DNA from 2 places in the Bradyrhizobium sp. UNPF46 genome. Region 2 is predicted to be linked to the other one. Evidence: riboswitches for the same ligand, from Rfam matches in the RefSeq annotation. Region 2 holds a riboswitch; the other holds the start of a gene.

Region 1 (9,478 bases), on a different contig from region 2:
GGCGCCCGACATCCCGACCGCGGAAGAGGCGGGCCTGAAGGGCTTCAACATGACGCTGTGGTCGGGCCTATGGGTGCCGAAGGGCACGCCGAAGGAGATCGTGGCCAAGCTCAACGCCGCGGCCGTGGAAGCACTGAACGATCCCGCCGTGAGGAAGCAGCTCGAAGGCCAGGGCCTCGAGATGACGCCGAAGGATCAGCTCACGCCCGAAGCGCTCGGTGCCCGTCAGAAGGCCGAGATCGCAAAATGGTGGCCGATCATCAAGGCGGCGAACATCAAGGTGGATTGAGGCGGAGCGGGATCGGCGCCGCTCATGGAATCGGGGCGGGTGGCGCCGGTGGGGGCAGGTCGCGCGGCTTGTCCTGCTCCAGCTGGAAGAACGATGCGAATTCCCGCTTCGCTGTCTCCTCCGCGGCGGCATATTCCTTCTTCTTGGCTGGGTCCGTCTCCTTTTCCAGAGCGTTCATCTTCTTGATCGCATTTTCGATCAGCGTTTTCCGGTCGGTAATCGCCTTGCCGCCGATATAGACGCCCTGGGAGATGCCGATCAGATACAGCATCGTCTCTGATATCGTGACGTCTCCCAGATCGTTCTGACCGCTGGAGAGGACGTAGGCTGCGACGACCAGAGTGAAGACGGCCACCTGGAATTTGTAGACGTCGAGTCGCTGCCCGGTCATCAGCAGGTTTGCCAGATTTGCGTTCTTGGCTGCCGGTATTGGAGTCCAATTGTACCAGCCCTTGGCGAGCGCAAAATCATTCGCTTCCTTGTCGAGCTCGGCCTTCAGTGTGGCCGTGTATTTGGCGCCGCCGGCGCCCACTGCACTGATGCCGAGGAGGTAAAGCAGGTCGGCGGAGATGCTCGCAAGCAATCCGGTGCGGAGCCATAGATAGAACAGCAGTCCCGCGACGATGAAGGTGAACAGGACGACCTGGACTTGAGAGATGCTGGAATCGCCGAGAACGCCGGCCGTGATGCGGATCGGGCTGACGGCATAGAGGTCGCGGCTCAGACCCGTGAGGTCGCCCATGTCCTTGAGATCATAAGTCGCCCAGGCCAGCCCGATATAGATGATGCTAACGAACAGCAGCGCCGCGATGACAGCCGGCATTTTGTGCGTCACAGACTTCGTGGTGAAGTAGGTTAGCAGCTTGCTATCGGCAGGTTTGGCGGCCGCGAAGAACGCGACCAGCAGGTAGTCCCGGTCTGTTGACTGCAGTTGGGGCGAACCCGGAGCCTCCACATTGAATATGATGCGATATTTCGGCGTGTTCTTATCTGTCGCATCGACGAAGCGATAGGATTGCGCGATCGAGACCTGCGTGAAGTTCTCCGACTGTGCCGGTTCTGTCTGCTGCGCGGGTGGTTTCTGCTGCGCCGGTTGGGGAGGAGCCGCCGATCGCGGCTGCGGCGAGGTTCGTTGATAGAGCCGGACGCACACATTCGCACGTTCGTCGCTGAAGGGCGCACCGACGATGTTGAACCAGGCCTGCCCTCCGCCGGGCAGACTGTTGCTGCTGCTCTCGACGCGCAGCTCGGCCGGTAAAGTCGAGAGCCTGTTCAGCTCGTACTGCAACGGATTGGATTTCGAGGCGGCCGCCTTGATCTTGCTTGCGGCCTCCTTCTGCTCCTTGGCCGCAGTCTTTTCAGTCTCCGACTTCCCGGCCGCGTCAATGATGCCATCGGCCTCGGCAATCTCCCGGTCCGCCGCTTTGATCACATCCAATTTGGCTTCCAGCTGGGTGCAGGCTTCCTGGTTCTGCGCCTTGGCCGGCAAACCTCCTATGGCGATCAGGGCAATTCCGGCTAGCGTCGCCAGGCGGACGAGATTGCGGGAAATACGATCGAGCGGCACCGAAACGCGCGTACAATCCATCGATACACCCAAAAAATGCAACAAAAAAATAACGATCGCCAAAATTGAATAATTTGGGGAGTTGCGTCAAGATGACTCTGCAACGCCGCGCGCGGGTGTGACAGTCCGCCCCATGAGCGGCCTGGTGGTCCCGGGCTGACGGCCTGGAGCCTCAGGGCCCGACGATCAGTCGCCGGCCCCAGTCAATCCCACCGGCGTTGCCTTGGCGCTGGCGTCCTTCGTCACCACGCGCTCGTCGGTCTTGCCGGCGACCATGCCGCTGCCTTCGAACCGCGCGCGGTAGACCAGCACGTTCTCCATCACGCGCTGGACGTAGTTGCGCGTCTCCGACAGCGGGATGCGCTCGACCCAGTCGACCGGATCGACATTGGGGTCGCGTGGATCGCCGCGCGCCTGCACCCATTCGCGCACGCGGCCGCGGCCGGCATTGTAGCCGGCGAAGGTCATGATCTGGTTGCCCCGATATTCCGACAGCAGCGCACTGAGCTCGGCCGCGCCCATCTGCGTGTTGTAGACGGGATCGGAGACCATCTTGTCCCAGTCATAAGTCAAGCCGAAGCGTTTGGCGGTGTCGCGGCCGGCTTCCGGCGTTACCTGCATCAGGCCGACCGCGTTCGCGGGCGACTTGTCGCGCTGGTCGAACGAGCTCTCGGTGCGTGCCACCGAATAGATCACGCTGGTCTCGATCGCGGGCGCGACCTGCTTGTGCTCGGGGATGCCGATGGTCGGGAAGGCGTAATGGTCGAGCGCGAGCCCGCGCGCCAGCGCGGTCTTGCCGACCTCCAGCATCACGCGCGCGTCGTTGCGCTGCCCGGCAAGCTCGCCGAGCGCTTCGAGCGCCGTGACGTCGGTGCTCTCCTTGGCGAAATCCTCGGCGTAATAGAACACCATGTCGCGCTCGCCGATGCCGTAGAGCATCTCGGCGGCGCGCACGCGCTCGTCGGCGGGCGACGTGTCGACTGCGGCCAGCACGGGCGAGGGCGGACGCAGCTCGATCCGGTCGAGACCGAGCTTGGCACGCGCCAGCTGGCCGTAATAGGCAGTCGGATAGCGCGCCGCGGCCCTGTAGCTCATGCGCGCATCGGCCATGGCGCCCATGGCCTCGGCCGCACGGCCGCGCCAATAATGGGCGCGCGACAGCGCGAGCGGATTGGCCGAGCCTTCGTCGATCGCGGCGAAGTGCACCATCGCCGCCTTGGGATCGCCAAGAAAGCGCAGCGCGATCCAGCCGCACATGAAGTGGTAGTCGACGCGATAGACTTCCTTCTCGGGCACCGCGGCGGTGCGCACCACGTCATAGGCGGTTCTGGACTTGCCCTGGTCGAGCAGCTTGCGCGCGAGCAGGCGGCGCTCGCGCCACCAGGCGTCGGTATCCTGCGCCGCCATGGTGTCGGGTGCGGCGGCCAGGATCACCTCGGCGGCGTCGTCGATGCGGTCCTTCTGCAGGTGCCATTGGGCGCGGCACAGCACATAACCGAGATCGCGGCGGGCTTCCGTCGAGACGTCGTCGAGATAGTCCTTGGCCTTGTTGGCTTTGCCAGTCACGGCGGCGCAGGCCTTGACGATCGCAAGCTCGTCCTCGCCGAGCCGCTTTGCGGCGCGCCGCGCAGCCGCGTAGTCCTTGGCGCCGAGCCGCTTGTCCATGCGGGCGCGATGATCGTCTGCGGTCAAGAGATCGCGGAACGCCTCGTAGGAATCCTCCTCGCTGCGCTCGGACAATTCGTCCGTGCGCCAGGCCTCGCGCACGAGGCGCGCGGCTCGGTCGGCATCGCCTTCGGTCAGCAGCACACGGGCGAGCGCGAACTTGCCCTTGGCGCTGATCGGGCGGTCCATGGTGAATTTGTGCACGGTGGCAGCGTCGCTCTTCTCCTGCCACAGCCGCGCCTCGGCGCGGCGGCGGAGCAGGGTTCGGCTCGGCCAGTCCGGATTGGCGGCGAGGAAGGCGGCGTAGCGCTTGAAATTCGCCGTGCTCTCGGAGTGGCGCAGCATGAACCAGTCGGCGAGCTTCTGGCCAGCGGGATCGGCAATGCGGTCGCGCGCGGCGCTGGCGTCCTCGGTCTTGCCCTTGCGCGCGAGATCGATCGCGTCCTTCAGCGCGGCAAGGTCGCCGGTGAGCGCCGGCGCTGCCGGCTTGTCTGCGGGCGCCTCGTCTTGCGTCTTCGACTTGCGCTTGGCCTCGGCATGCTTGCCATTTGCTTGCTTGACATGCCGCGCCTTGCCGGCGTTGGCATGACGCTGCTTGCCGGCTTTCGCCTCATGCGACTTCTTCGGCGCGGACGATTTGTGACTGCTCTTCGCTGCCAGCTCGGTGGGAATGAGGGCCAACGCGGCCACGGCAACGACACACGCGAGCGAGCGTAGGCACTGGTTCATTCCATGGTCCCCCTGCGAAACCACTACAAACCAAGGTCCGCGACGACATGCGGCTTGAGAATCAAAGGCATCGAAGACGATGCCACGGCATCGTCCCGCATTCCTCACGCTGTCGCAACAATGCGGCAAAATACAGATGCGACGCGGGAACTTCGGGACTGGCGCAAAGGGCAGTCCCTTTAACCTTCGTTAACGATCCGGCCCTGCACGACGGCCGGGTCGGTTCCGGGCGTCAGCGGACCCCAATTGCGCGTGTTCCCCTGGTCGGATCCGGTGTATGGAGTTCCATCGCTCCATCCTTCTGGCCTTTGCCCCGCACCAATGCCGCTTTTCAACCAGTCGATCCGGCGCAAGATCGTCGGCATCGCCCTCGGATTGATCGTCCTGATGCTGGTCACCTCGATCCTGTCGATGGTGATGTCCAGCCAGGTCGGCGTCCTGCTCGACGAGCTGACCAACCGCTACATCCCGGCCTACAGCCATCTGGCCCGCGCCAACATCCAATCGCTGGAGCGCGCGCTGGCGCTGCGGCGGATGGTCATGACCAGAATGGAGGCCCCTTCGGACGATGAGGCCTATACGGCGCGCCTTCGCGCCTTCGAACAATCGGACCGCAAGTTCGAGGAGGAGGCCGAGGCCGCGCGCAAGCTCATCAACGCGATCATCGACGATCCCAGGACGTATTCGGACAATGCCGCGCTGGGGCGGATCGACGTCCGCATCGAGAACGCCGTCACCGAGCTGCGGCGCAATCTGGACGAGGGCAATGCAAAACTGCTCAAGCAGGTCGAGGCCAAGGACATGGCCGCGGCCCGCGGCACGCTGGAACAGCTCGACGGTCTGCGCGACGCGTTCAACCGCAAGGTCGATGCGATCCGCGCCGACATGCTGACGCAGGTGTTCTTCTCGACGTCGCAGGTGATCAGCCGCCAGCATCAGGCGATCGTCGTGTCGGGCGTCGTGACGTTGCTCGCGGCGATCGTCGGCTTTGTGTTTGCGCTCATGGTGTCCAGCGGTATCACGCGCCCGGTGCGGCTGCTGCTCGCCGGCACCCGCGAGGTGGAGGCGGGCCGCTTCGACAAGACCATCACCGTCTCCACCCAGGACGAGATCGGCGAGCTCGCCGCAGCCTTCAACCGCATGACCGAGCAGCTCAGGCACAATGAGCGCATCCGCGAGACCTTCGGCCGCTACATCGATCCCAAGGTGGTGCAGGGGCTGATCGACCGGCCGGAGGTCGCCATCGACGGCGAGCGCCGGGTCATGACCATCATGTTCTGCGATATGAGCGGTTTCACCTCGATGAGCGAGGGCATGACGCCGCGCGGCCTCGTCAAGGTGATGAACCATTATTTCACGGTGATGTCCGCGCCCGTCAGGAGCAATCGCGGCGTCATCGACAAGTATATCGGCGACGCCATCATGTCCTATTGGGGCCCGCCCTTCGTCGAGGAGGACGAGCAGGCGCTCTTGGCCGGCGTCGCCGCCATCGAGATGGCCGACCAGGTGCCGGCGCTGCAGAGGCAGCTGCCCGACCTGCTTGGCATCCGCGCCATGCCCGCGCCGTGCGATTTGCGGATCGGCATCGCCACCGGCGAGGTCCTGACCGGCAGCATCGGCTCCGAGCTGATGATGAGCTTCACCGTGATGGGCGATGCCGTGAACCTGGCCTCGCGGCTGGAGGCCGCCAACAAGGTCTACGGCACCCGCATCCTGGTCTCGCAGGCAACGGCCGAGGCGATCGGATCGCGGCTCGAGCTGCGCGAGATCGATCGTCTGGCCGTCGCGGGCCAGAGCGCGCCGCAGCCGATCTTCGAGGTGATGGCGCGGGCGGGCGCACTGACCGATGCGCAAGCCGGCTTGCGCGCGCATTATGCCGAAGCGCTCGCCGCCTATCGTATCCGGCGCTTCGATGCGGCGCGCGCCGGCTTCAACGCGGCGCTCGAAGCCGTCCCCGGCGATGGCCCCTCGCGCACCATGCTCGGCCGCATCGCGCAGTTCGAGGCGAGCCCGCCGGACGAGGGATGGGACGGCGCCTGGCGGCTCGACAGCAAATAGGCGGCCGCATCGGAAAAATTGATTCTACTCGATAACGATGTTCGCCGTGACCTATTCCGCGGGCTTAGGTTGGATGTCCTTGAGGCGTTTGATGGGGACACGCCGATGCCAGAACTTCAGGACAGGCTGGAACGGTTCGAGACACTCACGGCCGAATGCGAGCTGATCGCCAAGCTCGCCACCGACAGCACCAAGCGCGAGTTCTATCTGAAGCTTTCGGAGCAGTACCGTCAGCTGGCGGTGGACATGCGGCAGGCAATCGCGACCAGGGCTGCGGCCTGAGGCCGGCTGCAATCCGTTCTTAACATCTGGCGCGCATCCTGATGGCACTCAGGCGTCGCTGATCGGCGATGCCCGTGGTGGGAAGGCCGGGGTTCGCTGCAATGCAGCGCGTCTCGCGAGTGTCATTGCCAAGTCTGACAGGGCAATCCCATGCGCCTCGTTGCCGTGATCATATTCGCGCTCATGACGGCCGCCTGCGACCAGGAGCAGGACATCACGGGCTCGACCACGCCGGTCTGCCCGTTGCGGAACTACAGCTACAATCCCCGCGACATGAACCAGTGCGTCAGCGCCTGCAAATCCTGCGATCATGGCACGACGGTCACTTGCACCACCTCCTGTACCCTCAAGGGCGCGCGCTGAGCGCACTCGCAGGCAGCGGCTGCTCCCGGGACGGAACCGGCGGTGCTCGGGCACCGGAACGATTCACGTGGGTTAATCATTGAGGGACACGGCAGGACGCGGAGTCCGATGGAAATGGGTATGCTCGATCCCGGTCGATTTCTGGTGTCGTGCTCGCATTGCGATACCTGGCCGATGGCGGCCAATGTGAAGCGGTCGAGCTGGTCGGCGTCCCCACATGAGGTCCGCTTCGTCTGCACGCGGTGCCGCCGCGAGGAGACCGCGATCGTCTCGGCCTCCGGCGAACTGACCCCCATCAAGCGCGTCGACGTTCCGCCACGCGACGTCGCTGCCGCCTGGGCCCAGGCGCAACGTTTGCGGGGGCGGACCTGACCCGGCCCCGCTCTCATGAACCATCGGCCGGTACGGCGATGTCGGCCGGCGGGGGTGACAACGGCAGGCCGTCGATTGACTCTCCGGCGGAACGATACGTAAATGGCCGGTGACGGTTCTCCTCACGGAGATCAAAAGGGAATGTGGTGCGGGACGTCCCAACGCCGGGATCTGTCTCAACGCCACGGCTGCCCCCGCAACTGTAAGCGGTGAATCTTTCGTCTCATGCCACTGGGAATCTCGGTCCTGGGAAGGCGACGTAGAGGTCACGACCCGCGAGCCAGGAGACCTGCCGTCAGCCGTGGTCACACGCGACGATGTCGGTCGGGGAGTACAGACATTGGCTTCACCGGAGCAATCCATCGCTCTGCCGTGGAACCTCGTTCGCTGTGACGTGCCACTGACGTCATACCGAGGTTTCAACTGTGTCCCGTCCCATCTCTGCCGCCTGGCGCCTCAGCGCTGGCCTGTTCGCGTCCGTCTCCCTCCATTCGCTCGATCTGTCTGCCGCCTTCGCCCAGCAGGCCCTTGCCGAGCAGCTGCCGCCGATCGAGGTGAAGCAGCCGGCGGATCAGAACCGCACGCGGGCCAGGGCGACCGGAAATGGCGATGCGGCGCGGCCGCGGGAAGCCGCGACTGTCGCGCCGGCAGGGCGTGGTGCCGGCTCGTCCGGATCCGATTCTGGCGCCGGCGATGGCGGCATCGTCGGCGCCGCCACGACCGTCATCACGGCCGCCGATATCGCGCATTCGCCGTCGCAGACGCTTGCCGAGATCATCGCGGCGCAGACGCCGGGAGCCCAGATCACCACGTTCTATGGCGGCCCAATCGGCGCCAAGACCAGCGTGGATTTGCGCGGCTTCGGCGCTTTTGCCACCGCCAATACGCTGGTGCTGGTCAACGGCCGGCGGCTGAACGACGTCGACATGGCGCAGGTGGACCTCTCCACCATCCCGCTCAATTCCATCGAGCGGATCGAGATCACGCGCGGTAATTCCGGCGCGGTGCTCTACGGCGACAACGCGGTCGGCGGCGTGATCAACATCGTCACCAGGAACGGCGTCGGCGGGCCGCCCGTGACCGCGCGCATCGAAGCCGGCTTCGGCTCGTTCAACACCAGGCTCGGCAACGTCTCGACCTCACTCAATTCCGGTCCGTGGTCGACCTCGTTCTACGGCAATGCCGTCAGCACCGACGGCTATCGCGACAACAATCGCTATTCCCAGAAAAATGCCGTCGGCAATCTCAACTACACCACATCAGGCTTGACTGCGTTTCTCACCGTCACCGGCGACAATCAGGAACTGCGACTGCCGGGCGGCCGCACCGTCGATCCCTCCATCGGCCTCGACGAGCTCACGAGCAATCGGCGAGGCACCAGCACGCCGTTCAACTATGCCAACCAGCAGGGTTATGGCGCGACGGCGGGCTTCACCAAGACCCTGGTCAACGGCGTCGACCTCATCGTCGACGGCGGCGTGCGTGACAAGAAGCAGCAGAGCGCGTTCTTCTCCAGCCCGATGCCGGTCCCGGCCTTCTTCACCTCGACCTATGTCGATTCCCATCTGACGACATGGTCGATCACGCCGCGGCTCAGCGTGAAGAGCCTCTTGCTCGGCATGCCCTCGCAGCTCCTGACCGGCATCGACTATTACGATGCGAGCTTTGAGCAGAACCGCGGCGCCGGGAAGGGGCTCGCCGCCTGGCACAATTACGACCTCAGGCAGCAGACGGTCGCGGGCTATTTCCAGCACGCATTGGGCGTGGCGCCGACGACCGATATCTCCTATGGCGCACGGGTGCAGAACGTCAGCCTTGCCGCACGCGATAATTTCAACCTGGCCGCGCCGTTCAACGCCGACATCGGCGCGCTGCCGCTGACCAGCAGCGAGACCCAATACGCGCTGCATCTCGGCGCCGAGCATCGCCTCAATGACGTGGTCTCGCTGTTCGGCCGCGCCGCGCGCGCCTTCCGCACGCCCGACGTCGACGAGCGCCTGTCGTCGGGACCGTCCTTCGATCCCCTGACCTTCGCATCGATCCCGCAAACCTTCCAGCTCAAGACCCAGAGCTCCCAGGATATCGAGGGCGGTCTGCGCCTCAAGGGCGGCGGGCTGCAACTGCAGAGCAGTCTCTATCTGATGGACCTCACC
Region 2 (9,478 bases):
ACCCGCGAAGACGTCGCGAAACAGGCCCGACACCCGCAGCGTGACGTCGATGCGGGGCCGGCCGAGCTCAGCCGGCGCGATGATGTCGTAGCCGGTGACGCGGCCGGAGGCATGATCCCAGCGCGGCGCAAGGCCGGCCAGATGCAGCGCCATTGCAAACTCTTCGCCCGCGGTGCGCATCGTCGCCGAGCCCCAGAGGTCGACCACGAGACCTTTCGGCCAGTCGCCATGATCCTGCAAATGACGGCGCAGCAGCTCTTCGGCGAGTTTTATCCCTTGCGCATGCGCTGACGGCGTCGGCACCGCGCGCGGGTCGACGGCAAAGAGATTGCGGCCCGTCGGCAGCACGTCCTGACGGCCGCGATAGGGCGAGCCGGATGGGCCCGGTGCAACGCGCCGGCCTGCAAGCGCGGCGCGCAGGCCATCTCGCTCCGCTTCGCCACAGGCACCGCGGCCGAACACGTGCAGGCCGTCGCCGAACTGGCTTTCCTTGAGATCGCAGACGAAGCGATCAATCCGCGGAATCGCTTCGGCCGGCGCGGCCGAGGCATCGAGACCAAGATCGTCTTCGAGACCCGCCGCACGTGCTTCGTCGCGGATCGCGGCAATCAGGCGCTGGCGGCGCGCGGGATCGAGACCATCGGCGGTCGAATATTCGTCGAGCAGACGTTCGAGCCGGCGCAGGCCTTCCGGCACGGCCGATGCTGCGAGCGGCGGCGGCAGATGGCCGATGGTGATCGCACTGAGGCGGCGCTTGGCCTGCGCGGCCTCGCCGGGATCGTTGACGATGAAGGGATAGATGACGGGGAGATCGCCGATCAGAGCTTCCGGCCAGCAAGCCGAGGACAGCGCCACGGATTTGCCGGGCAGCCATTCCAGCGTGCCATGCGCGCCCATGTGCACGACGGCATCGACGCGCTGCTGCCGAAGCCAGAGATGGAACGCGACGTAGGCATGGCGCGGCGTGCGGGCGAGATCGTGATAATCGGCATCGCGCGAGGTCGCATCGCCGCGCTCCGGCTGGACCGCGATGATCGAGTTGCCGCATTGAATCGCCGCGAAATGGAAGGCACCGTCGCGGCAGCCAGGATCATGTTCCGGCGCGCCCCAGGCTTGCGCGAGATCATCCTGCAAGGATTGGGGCAAACGCGAGAGCGCCGCGCGATAGTCGGCAACGCGCCAGGTCAAGCTCTGCTTCAGCAGCGTCTCGCCGAGCGCATGAACAGGCACTATTTCGAAGCCGGCCGGCCCGAGATCGGACACCAGCGCCTCGACCGACGCCAGCGCATCGAGACCGACCGCATGCGCGATCTGATGCGGACGCCCCGGATAGTTCGAGAGCACGATCGCCAGCCGCTTCTCCGCAACCGGCTTCTCCGCAAGGCGCCACCAGGCCGCGACACGCGCGGCGACGGCTTTCACCCGCTCCCCATCCGGCTGGTGCGCCAGATGCGAGAACTGCAGATCGGGGTCGCGCATCGCCGCCGATTTGAAACTCACCACGCCCGCGAACAGGCGGCCGTCGACCTCGGGCAGCACCACATGCATCGCGAGGTCGCCGGGCGACAGGCCGCGCAGCGAGTCCGCCCAGTCCTCGCGCCGCGCCGTGGAGAGCGCGACCTGGAACACCGGGCATGGCGCGGCATCGAACGGCGTCGTGCCGTCGTCACCGACCGCGGAGAACGCCGTTGCGTTGACGATCGCCGCTGGAGGATTTTGCGCCAGATGCGCCCGCATCCAGTCCGCGACGCCCGCAGCCTTCAGCGAGGTGACGAAGGCGCCATAGGCGTCAAAGCCCTGCTCGCGCAGCGCCGCGATCAGCGCATCGACCGGGCCGGTGTCGGCGGCGGTGAGATAGGAACGATAGAAGGTCACCAGCGCGCGCGGCTTGCCGTCAGCGCCCATTGGCGCAGCAATGACGCCGCGCGCGGGATCGTAAAAGCCCATCTCGGGCACGCTCATCTCGCCGATGACAGGCCCGGCGTAGAGCCCCGAGGCCAGCGCGAGCTGCGCGATCGCGGCCTGCGCCGCGACCGGGCCGCCGGTGTCGCAAAGCACTTTCAGGCGCCGCAGCGTCGAGACCGGCAAGGTCGAGTACGCATCGAGCCGCGTGTCGTCGCGGCCGTCGGCCGGCAGCACGGCCAGCACGATGTTGCGGTCCTTCGCGAGCTGCTGAAGAGCCGCGAGGCCATAGGCCCAATAGGACTCTCCGCCGATCAGGCGCACCAGAATGCCGCGCGCCTGCGACAACGTGCGCTCGATATAGGTGTCGACCGACAGCGGATGACGCAATTCGGCAAGGTTCGCGAGCCGCAGCGTCGGCAGGCTATCGCGACCGCGGCGCCAGCCGGCTGCGAACGCAGCAAGGTCGGAATCCGAATACGAGAGCACCACGAGATCGGCCGGGTCCTGGCCGATGTCCCTTGGCGTCGCGGTCTCCTCGAGACCGCGGCTCTCGCGGAAGACGACGTGCATCAGATCCCAGATCCTGAAAGACCAAGTCCCACCCTGATCGCGGCCTCGTCGATATCACCGTGCTCGCCAATCACGACAAGCTTCGACTGCCTGAGCCCCGCGCCCCAGGGCTTGTCGAACTGGTGGCGCACGCGCTCGCCGACCGCCTGCAGCAGAAGTCGCATCGGCTTGCCCGCAACCGCGATGTAGCCTTTGGCACGCAGCACGTTCTGCTCGCGCGCCAGCTTCTGCACCGAGGCGACGAGCGCATCGACGTCGGTCACTTCAGGCAGATCGATCACGACGGAGGCGAAGTCGTCATGCTCATGCTCTTCTTCGCCGTCGTGATGCGAAGGGCGCGCGGCGAGATCGTTCTCGGCGGCGGCGCCGAGGCCGAGTATGACGCGCGCATCGATCGCGCCGTCGGTGACTGAAAGCATCGGCACGCGGCGCGGCATCTCGGCGGTGATCACGGCCCTGGCGGCTTCGAGGCCCGCGGCGCCGGCAAGATCGGCCTTGGTCAGCAGCACGATGTCGGCGCAGGCGATCTGGTCCTCGAACACTTCCGACAGCGGCGTCTCGTGATCCAGACTCTCGTCCGCCGCGCGCTGCGCCTCGACGGCGTCGGGATCGGGCGCAAAGCGACCGGCGGCGACAGCCTCGGCATCAGCCAGCGCGATCACGCCGTCGACCGTGATGCGCGAGCGGATCTCCGGCCAGTCGAACGCCCTCAGCAGCGGCTTCGGCAGCGCCAGGCCCGAGGTCTCGATCAGGATGTGATCGGGCCGCACCGGCCGCGCCAGCAACAGCTCCATGGTCGGAATGAAATCGTCGGCGACGGTGCAGCAGATGCAGCCATTGGCAAGCTCGACGATGTTCTCTTCCGGGCAGTTGGCGTCGGCGCAGGATTTCAGGATCTGGCCGTCGACGCCTTCGCTGCCGAACTCGTTGACGAGCACGGCGAGTTTCTTGCCGTTGGGGTTGGCGAGCAGGTGCTGGATCAGCGTCGTCTTGCCCGAGCCGAGGAAACCGGTGACCACCGTGACCGGAACTTTTGCAAGCGAGCTCATTCGGCGGCCTCCGGCAACACGGCAATGGGGGGAATGCGAGCAAGGGATTGCTTGCGGAAGATTTCCGGACGGCTGCGCCAGGGCACGAGGCCATCGGGTGCGGCGGCGTAGGCTGCGGCGCCCGCGACCACGTCCTGCGCATTCGCATCCGAGAGACGGCCATAGACATAGGACCAGCGGCCGGGCGCGCTCAGCGCGACCGAGCAGCCCTGGCTGCAGGCCGACAGGCATTCGACGGGAACCACTTTGACGCCGTCAGGCACGCCGGCTTCGAGGATCGCACCGTGCAGGCGCTTGCCGGGCGTGGTCTCGCCCTCGCCGAGCGTCTGGCCGGCACGGCACGTGATGCAGACATGAAGTGTGACGGTCATCGCCTCTTCCAGATATCAGCGGGAGGCGATGAGGCACACGGACCATTCGTCGGAAGGCCCGTTTCCCCGTCGCGGAACACCCCGTCCGCCGGTCCAAAACTCGTCGCGCTGGCAGGTCTCCCGGCTTGCGGAGCAGGGTTTCCCCTTCGATCCCCGCCTTCCCGATTCCCTGAGGGAATCAGTGGCTTCGGGCATCTCTCCGGTCACGGTCGCGGGGGCGGCTGCATTTTGGAGCCAAATCTTGCCGATTCGGACCCTATCGCATTCCCTCTTCGCCTGTCATAGGACAGGAACCAACGCCGGGCCACCATTTGCCGGTGGCCGCCTCTTGTCAAGCCGAAGGACCGGGATCGATGACGCCTGAACCGGATACAAAAACAGCCGAGGATACCGACATCAGGCACGCCACGAAAATGGCGAAGAAGAAGGCCGCCCGCGACAAGATCATGGCGACCAAGAGCGGCGAGAAAGGCCTCATCATCGTCCACACCGGGGCCGGCAAGGGCAAGTCGTCCTCCGCCTTCGGCATGATCGTGCGCTGCGTCGCGCATGGCTTTCCCTGTGCGGTCGTGCAGTTCATCAAGGGCGCCTGGGATACCGGCGAGCGGCGCCTGCTCACCGGCCATTTCGGCGAGCTCTGCCAGTTCCACGCCATGGGCGAAGGCTTCACCTGGGAGACGCAGGACCGCGCCCGCGACATCGCCGCCGCGCGCGCCGGCTGGGAGAAGGCCAAGGAGCTGATCCTCGATGCCAACCTGCGCATGGTCGTGCTCGACGAGATCAACATCGCGCTGCGCTACGACTATCTCGACATCGCCGAAGTGGTCGAGTTCCTGACGACACAGAAGCCCGAGATGACCCATGTCGTGCTCACCGGGCGCAACGCTAAGGACGAGCTGATCGAGATCGCCGATCTCGTCACCGAGATGACGCTGGTGAAACATCCGTTCCGCTCCGGCATCAAGGCGCAGGCCGGCGTCGAGTTCTGAAGCCAGATGGCACGCGCGCTGATGATCCAGGGGGCAGGCTCGGACGTGGGCAAGTCGCTCATCGTCGCCGGACTTGCGCGCGCCTTCACGCGGCGGGACTTGCGCGTGCTCCCGTTCAAGCCGCAGAACATGTCGAACAACGCGGCCGTCACCGTCGATGGCGGCGAGATCGGCCGCGCCCAGGCGCTGCAGGCGCTCGCCGCCGGCGTCGAGCCGCACACCGACATGAACCCGGTGCTTCTGAAGCCCGAGACCGATGTCGGTGCGCAGGTGATCGTCCACGGAAAGCGCATCGCCACCGCGCGGGCACGTGACTATGCGGCGATGAAACCTTCGCTGATGGGCGCGGTGCTGGAGAGCTTTGAACGGCTGAAGGCGCGATCTGATCTGGTGCTGGTCGAAGGCGCCGGCAGCCCGGCCGAGGTCAATTTGCGCAAGTCCGACATCGCCAATATGGGCTTTGCACGCAAGGCCGACGTGCCGGTGGTGCTGGTCGGCGACATCGACCGCGGCGGCGTCATCGCCCAGCTCGTCGGCATTAAGGCGGTGATCGACCCCGATGATGCCGCGATGATCCACGGCTTTGTCATCAACAAGTTTCGCGGCGATCCCACGCTGTTCGACGACGGCTACAGGCTGATCGAGCAGAAGACGTCGTGGCGCGGCTTCGGCGTGCTGCCCTGGTTCGCGCGCGCCGGCGAGCTGCCGGCCGAGGACGCGCTGGGCCTGAGCGACGCGCGCAAGCCCGGACAGTGCAAGATCGCCTGCCTCGCGCTGTCGCGCATCGCCAATTTCGACGATCTCGATCCGCTCAAGCTCGAACCGGGCATCGATCTCGTGATGGTGCGACCAGGCGAAGCCATTCCGGGCGATGTCAGGCTCGTCATCATCCCCGGCTCGAAATCCACCCGCGGCGACCTCGCCTTCCTGCGCGCGCAGGGCTGGGACATCGATCTGCTCGCGCATCACCGCAGGGGCGGCCATGTGCTCGGCCTCTGCGGCGGCTATCAGATGCTCGGGCGCAGCGTCGCCGACCCAGAGGGAATCGAAGGTCCCGCGGGCGACACGCCGGGCCTCGGACTGCTGGATGTCGAGACGGTGATGAGCCCGCAGAAGACGCTGACGCGCGTCGCGGCTGTGCATGCCGCCACGAACCAGCCGATCGAGGCGTACGAAATCCACATCGGCCGCACCGACGGCCCGGATCGCATCCGCCCGTTCGCGACGCTGAACGGCGAGCCCGAAGGCGCGATGTCGCGCGACGGCCGTGTGCAGGGCAGCTATCTGCACGGCCTGTTCACCTCGGATGATTTCCGCAAGGCGTATCTCGCCAAGCTCGACATTCCCGCAGGCGACGAGCCCTATCACGCCAGGGTCGAGAGCGCGCTCGAGGCGCTGGCCGATCACATCGAAAAGCATCTCGACGTCGAGGGACTGCTTGCGCTAGCGCGCTAGCACCTCGGCAAGGCGCATCCATTCGGCCTCGCTGCCGGGAAGCCCGAGCCGAAGCCATGTCGGCTTTTGTGCGAAGACGCGCGACCAGATGTGGCCACGCGCCAGTTTCTCCTGCACAGCAAGCGCATCCGGCGTCCCGTAGAGACGAAACAGCGCGGTGCCGCCGAGGAGCCGCCAGCCCTGCGCTTGGGCCATTTCGTCGAGCCGGACACAGTCGCGCGCAAGCCGCGCGGACGTGGCTTCGGCCCAGTCATCATCGCGCAAGGCGCGGCAGCCGATCGCGATGGCCGCGCCCGAGACCGGCCATGGACCCGACATTGCATCCAGCCTGTCGATGTCGGCAGCATGACCGATTGCGAATCCGAGGCGCAGGCCAGCCAGTCCGTAAAACTTTCCGAAGGATCGCAGGACCAGCAGTCCCGGCCGATCCGCTTCAGATGCGAGTGACAGTTGCGGAACCGTATCGGCAAAGCTCTCGTCGATCACGAAGCGTCCGACGCGCGGCAGCAGGGCGAGCAGATCCTTTGGCGAATGGCAGCGGCCGTCGGGATTGTTGGGATTGACGATGATGGCGAGGTCCGCGCCTTCAAGCGCACCGAGCTCTCCGACCTCCTGCACCTCCCAGCCCGCGGCCGACAGCACGCCGGCGTATTCGTTATAGGTCGGCGCAATAATGCGCGCACGGCCCGGCGGCGCGAGGTGTGGCAGCAACTGAATGGCGGCCTGTGCGCCGCCGAGCGCGACGAGCGGCGCGCGCGTGCGATAGGCATGCTGCGCGGCCCGGTGCAGCCCCTCGATCTCGGCGCGCGAGGGCAGCGCGCTCCATGCGCGCGCGCTCACCTCGCCGACGGGATAAGGCAGCCGGTTGATCCCGGTCGACAGGTCGATCCAGTCTTCCGCCCGCCCGCCAAAATGCTGCTGGGCCAGATCGAGATTTCCGCCGTGCTCGCGCATGCCCCGTTCTTTCACGCGAAAGCCAGGATCGCAAGCACGCCGGCGAGCAACAGCATGGCACGGCGATAGACCGCCAATCCCTCGCCAATGTCGGCCGCGTGCGGATCGCGCGCGCCCTCGTTCAGCCAGGGCTCGTTCGTGATGCTGCCGTGATAGATCCGGGGACCGCTGAGCCGTACGCCGAGCGCACCGGCCATCGCCGCCTCCGGCCACCCGGCATTGGGCGAGCGATGACGGCGCGCATCGCGCGTCATGCAAGCCAGCGTCTCGGATCGTCGCGGCGCCAGCAGCACGAACAGAAAGCCGGTCAGGCGCGCCGGGATGAAATTGGCGACATCGTCGATGCGCGCGGCGGCCCAGCCGAAGGCCTCGTGCCGTTCGCTGCGATGGCCGATCATGGAATCCAGCGTGTTGATCGCCTTGTAGCCGAGAATACCCGGCAAGCCGAACAGCGCGCCCCAGAACACCGGCGCCACGATCCCGTCCGAGGCATTCTCGGCAAGGCTCTCGATCGCGGCGCGCGCGATGCCGGCTTCATCGAGCGCCGCGGGATCACGGCCGACGATGCGCGACACCGCCTCGCGCGCGGCGGCGATATCGCCGGCCAGCAAGGGAGCACCGACAGCGGCCACGTGATCATGCAGCGAGCGCAGTGCCACCAGCGGCCAGGCGAGGATGCCGACCAGCACGATCTGAACCCAGCCCGACGGAAGCGAGAATTGGAGCACCCAACCGATGGCAACAGCGAGCACGATCACCACCAGCGCTCCGGCGACGCCGGCAGCACGGCGAAATGTCGTGGGATCGGACTCGCGATTCCAGCCGGCATCGATGGCACCGATCAGCCGCCCCAGCCAGCTCACGGGGTGGCCGATCCGCGCGAACAGCCACGACGGCCAGCCCAGCAGAGCATCCACCGCCATCGCCACCACCACCGCGCCCGCAAAGCCCAAACCCGCCTCCTGTCCCGCCCCTGTTGCGCAAAGCAAGGGCTGAGCGCAAGCCCCTCCACGCCTGATTTCGGCTTTGTCTTTGGCCGCGATTGGTGGTTAGTCAGGCCCTCCAGGAGACCTTCATGGCCGTCATCTTGATTACCGGCGGAGCGCGATCGGGCAAAAGCAAGCGTGCGGAATTGCGCACGCGCGCCTTTCCCGGGCAGCCCGTCTATGTCGCGACGGCCGAAGCGCTCGACGCGGAGATGCAAGCACGCATCGCGACGCATCGCGCGCGGCGCGGAACCGACTGGATCGAACGCGAGGTGCCGCTCGATCTCGTGCCCACGCTGGTCGCGACAGACGGCGGCGGCGCACGGCTGGTGGACTGCCTGACGCTGTGGCTCTCCAATTTGATGCACGCCGAGCGCAATTGGGAACGCGAGGTGGCCGCGCTCGCCGCCGCCCTGCCCGGCTTGAAGAGCCCCGTCGTCCTCGTCACCAACGAGGTTGGCCTGGGTATCGTCCCCGACAACGCGCTCGCGCGCCGCTATCGCGACGCGGCCGGACTCATGAACCAGATGATCGCGGCCGCCGCCGACGAGGTCGAGTTCGTGGTCGCCGGCCTTCCCATGAAATTGAAATGATGCCGCGCGCCGAGATTCTCAAGGACATCGTTGCCGATCTCAGGATGGCGGCATCGTTTGTCACGATCCTCCCGGTGGCATCGTCGAAGCCCGCACCTGACGGCGCCGTCGCACGCGCGACCTGGGCGCTTCCCATCGCGGGACTGCTGGTCGGCTTGGCCGGCGCGTTCATCTACAAGGTCGCCATCCGCGTCGGCCTGTCGCCGAGCCTTGCCGCCCTGCTCGCGCTCGCGACCACCGCGCTGATCACCGGCGCGCTGCATGAGGACGGTCTTGCCGACACTGCGGATGGGCTCGGCGGTGGTCGGACGCGCGAGCGCAAGCTCGAGATCATGCGCGACAGCCGGATCGGCACCTATGGGACTTGCGCGCTGATCCTGTCGTTCGGCCTGCGCTGGAGCGCACTCGCCGTCATCGCCAACCCCCTCGCCGTCGCCCTCGCGCTCTGCGCCGCGCACGCTGCCGCCCGCGCCGGCGTGCCGGCCTTCATGTCGCTGGTGCCGCCAGCGCGGCCGGATGGGCTGTCGGCGAGCGCCGGAGCGCCGCCCGGCCGCAGCGTCGCTGTCGCCTTTGCACTTGGTACGCTCGCTCTTGTCCTGATGCTCG

Evidence for each region. A riboswitch is a leader RNA that binds a small molecule or an ion and turns the genes downstream of it on or off. The one in region 2 is predicted to bind cobalamin.
Region 1: linked by a shared signal. The riboswitch ahead of UNPF46_RS36520 (TonB-dependent receptor) and the one ahead of UNPF46_RS05290 (DUF1636 family protein) in region 2 are both predicted to bind cobalamin.

The regions. Positions count from the first base shown of each region.
Region 1 covers NZ_LFJB01000125.1:19,737-29,214, forward strand. The annotation lists gene UNPF46_RS36490 (tripartite tricarboxylate transporter substrate binding protein BugD) at 1-289, shown strand, start outside; gene UNPF46_RS36495 (hypothetical protein) at 312-1,919, opposite strand; gene UNPF46_RS36500 (lytic transglycosylase domain-containing protein) at 2,043-4,250, opposite strand; gene UNPF46_RS36505 (adenylate/guanylate cyclase domain-containing protein) at 4,572-6,308, shown strand; gene UNPF46_RS38090 (hypothetical protein) at 6,414-6,590, shown strand; gene UNPF46_RS36510 (hypothetical protein) at 6,741-6,953, shown strand; gene UNPF46_RS36515 (hypothetical protein) at 7,062-7,325, shown strand; cobalamin riboswitch at 7,422-7,636, shown strand; gene UNPF46_RS36520 (TonB-dependent receptor) at 7,751-9,478, shown strand, end outside.
Region 2 covers NZ_LFJB01000009.1:82,331-91,808, reverse strand. The annotation lists gene cobN (cobaltochelatase subunit CobN) at 1-2,475, opposite strand, end outside; gene cobW (cobalamin biosynthesis protein CobW) at 2,475-3,524, opposite strand; gene UNPF46_RS05290 (DUF1636 family protein) at 3,521-3,895, opposite strand; cobalamin riboswitch at 3,989-4,208, opposite strand; gene cobO (cob(I)yrinic acid a,c-diamide adenosyltransferase) at 4,249-4,884, shown strand; gene UNPF46_RS05280 (cobyric acid synthase) at 4,891-6,339, shown strand; gene cobD (threonine-phosphate decarboxylase CobD) at 6,328-7,293, opposite strand; gene cbiB (adenosylcobinamide-phosphate synthase CbiB) at 7,305-8,246, opposite strand; gene cobU (bifunctional adenosylcobinamide kinase/adenosylcobinamide-phosphate guanylyltransferase) at 8,369-8,872, shown strand; gene cobS (adenosylcobinamide-GDP ribazoletransferase) at 8,869-9,478, shown strand, end outside.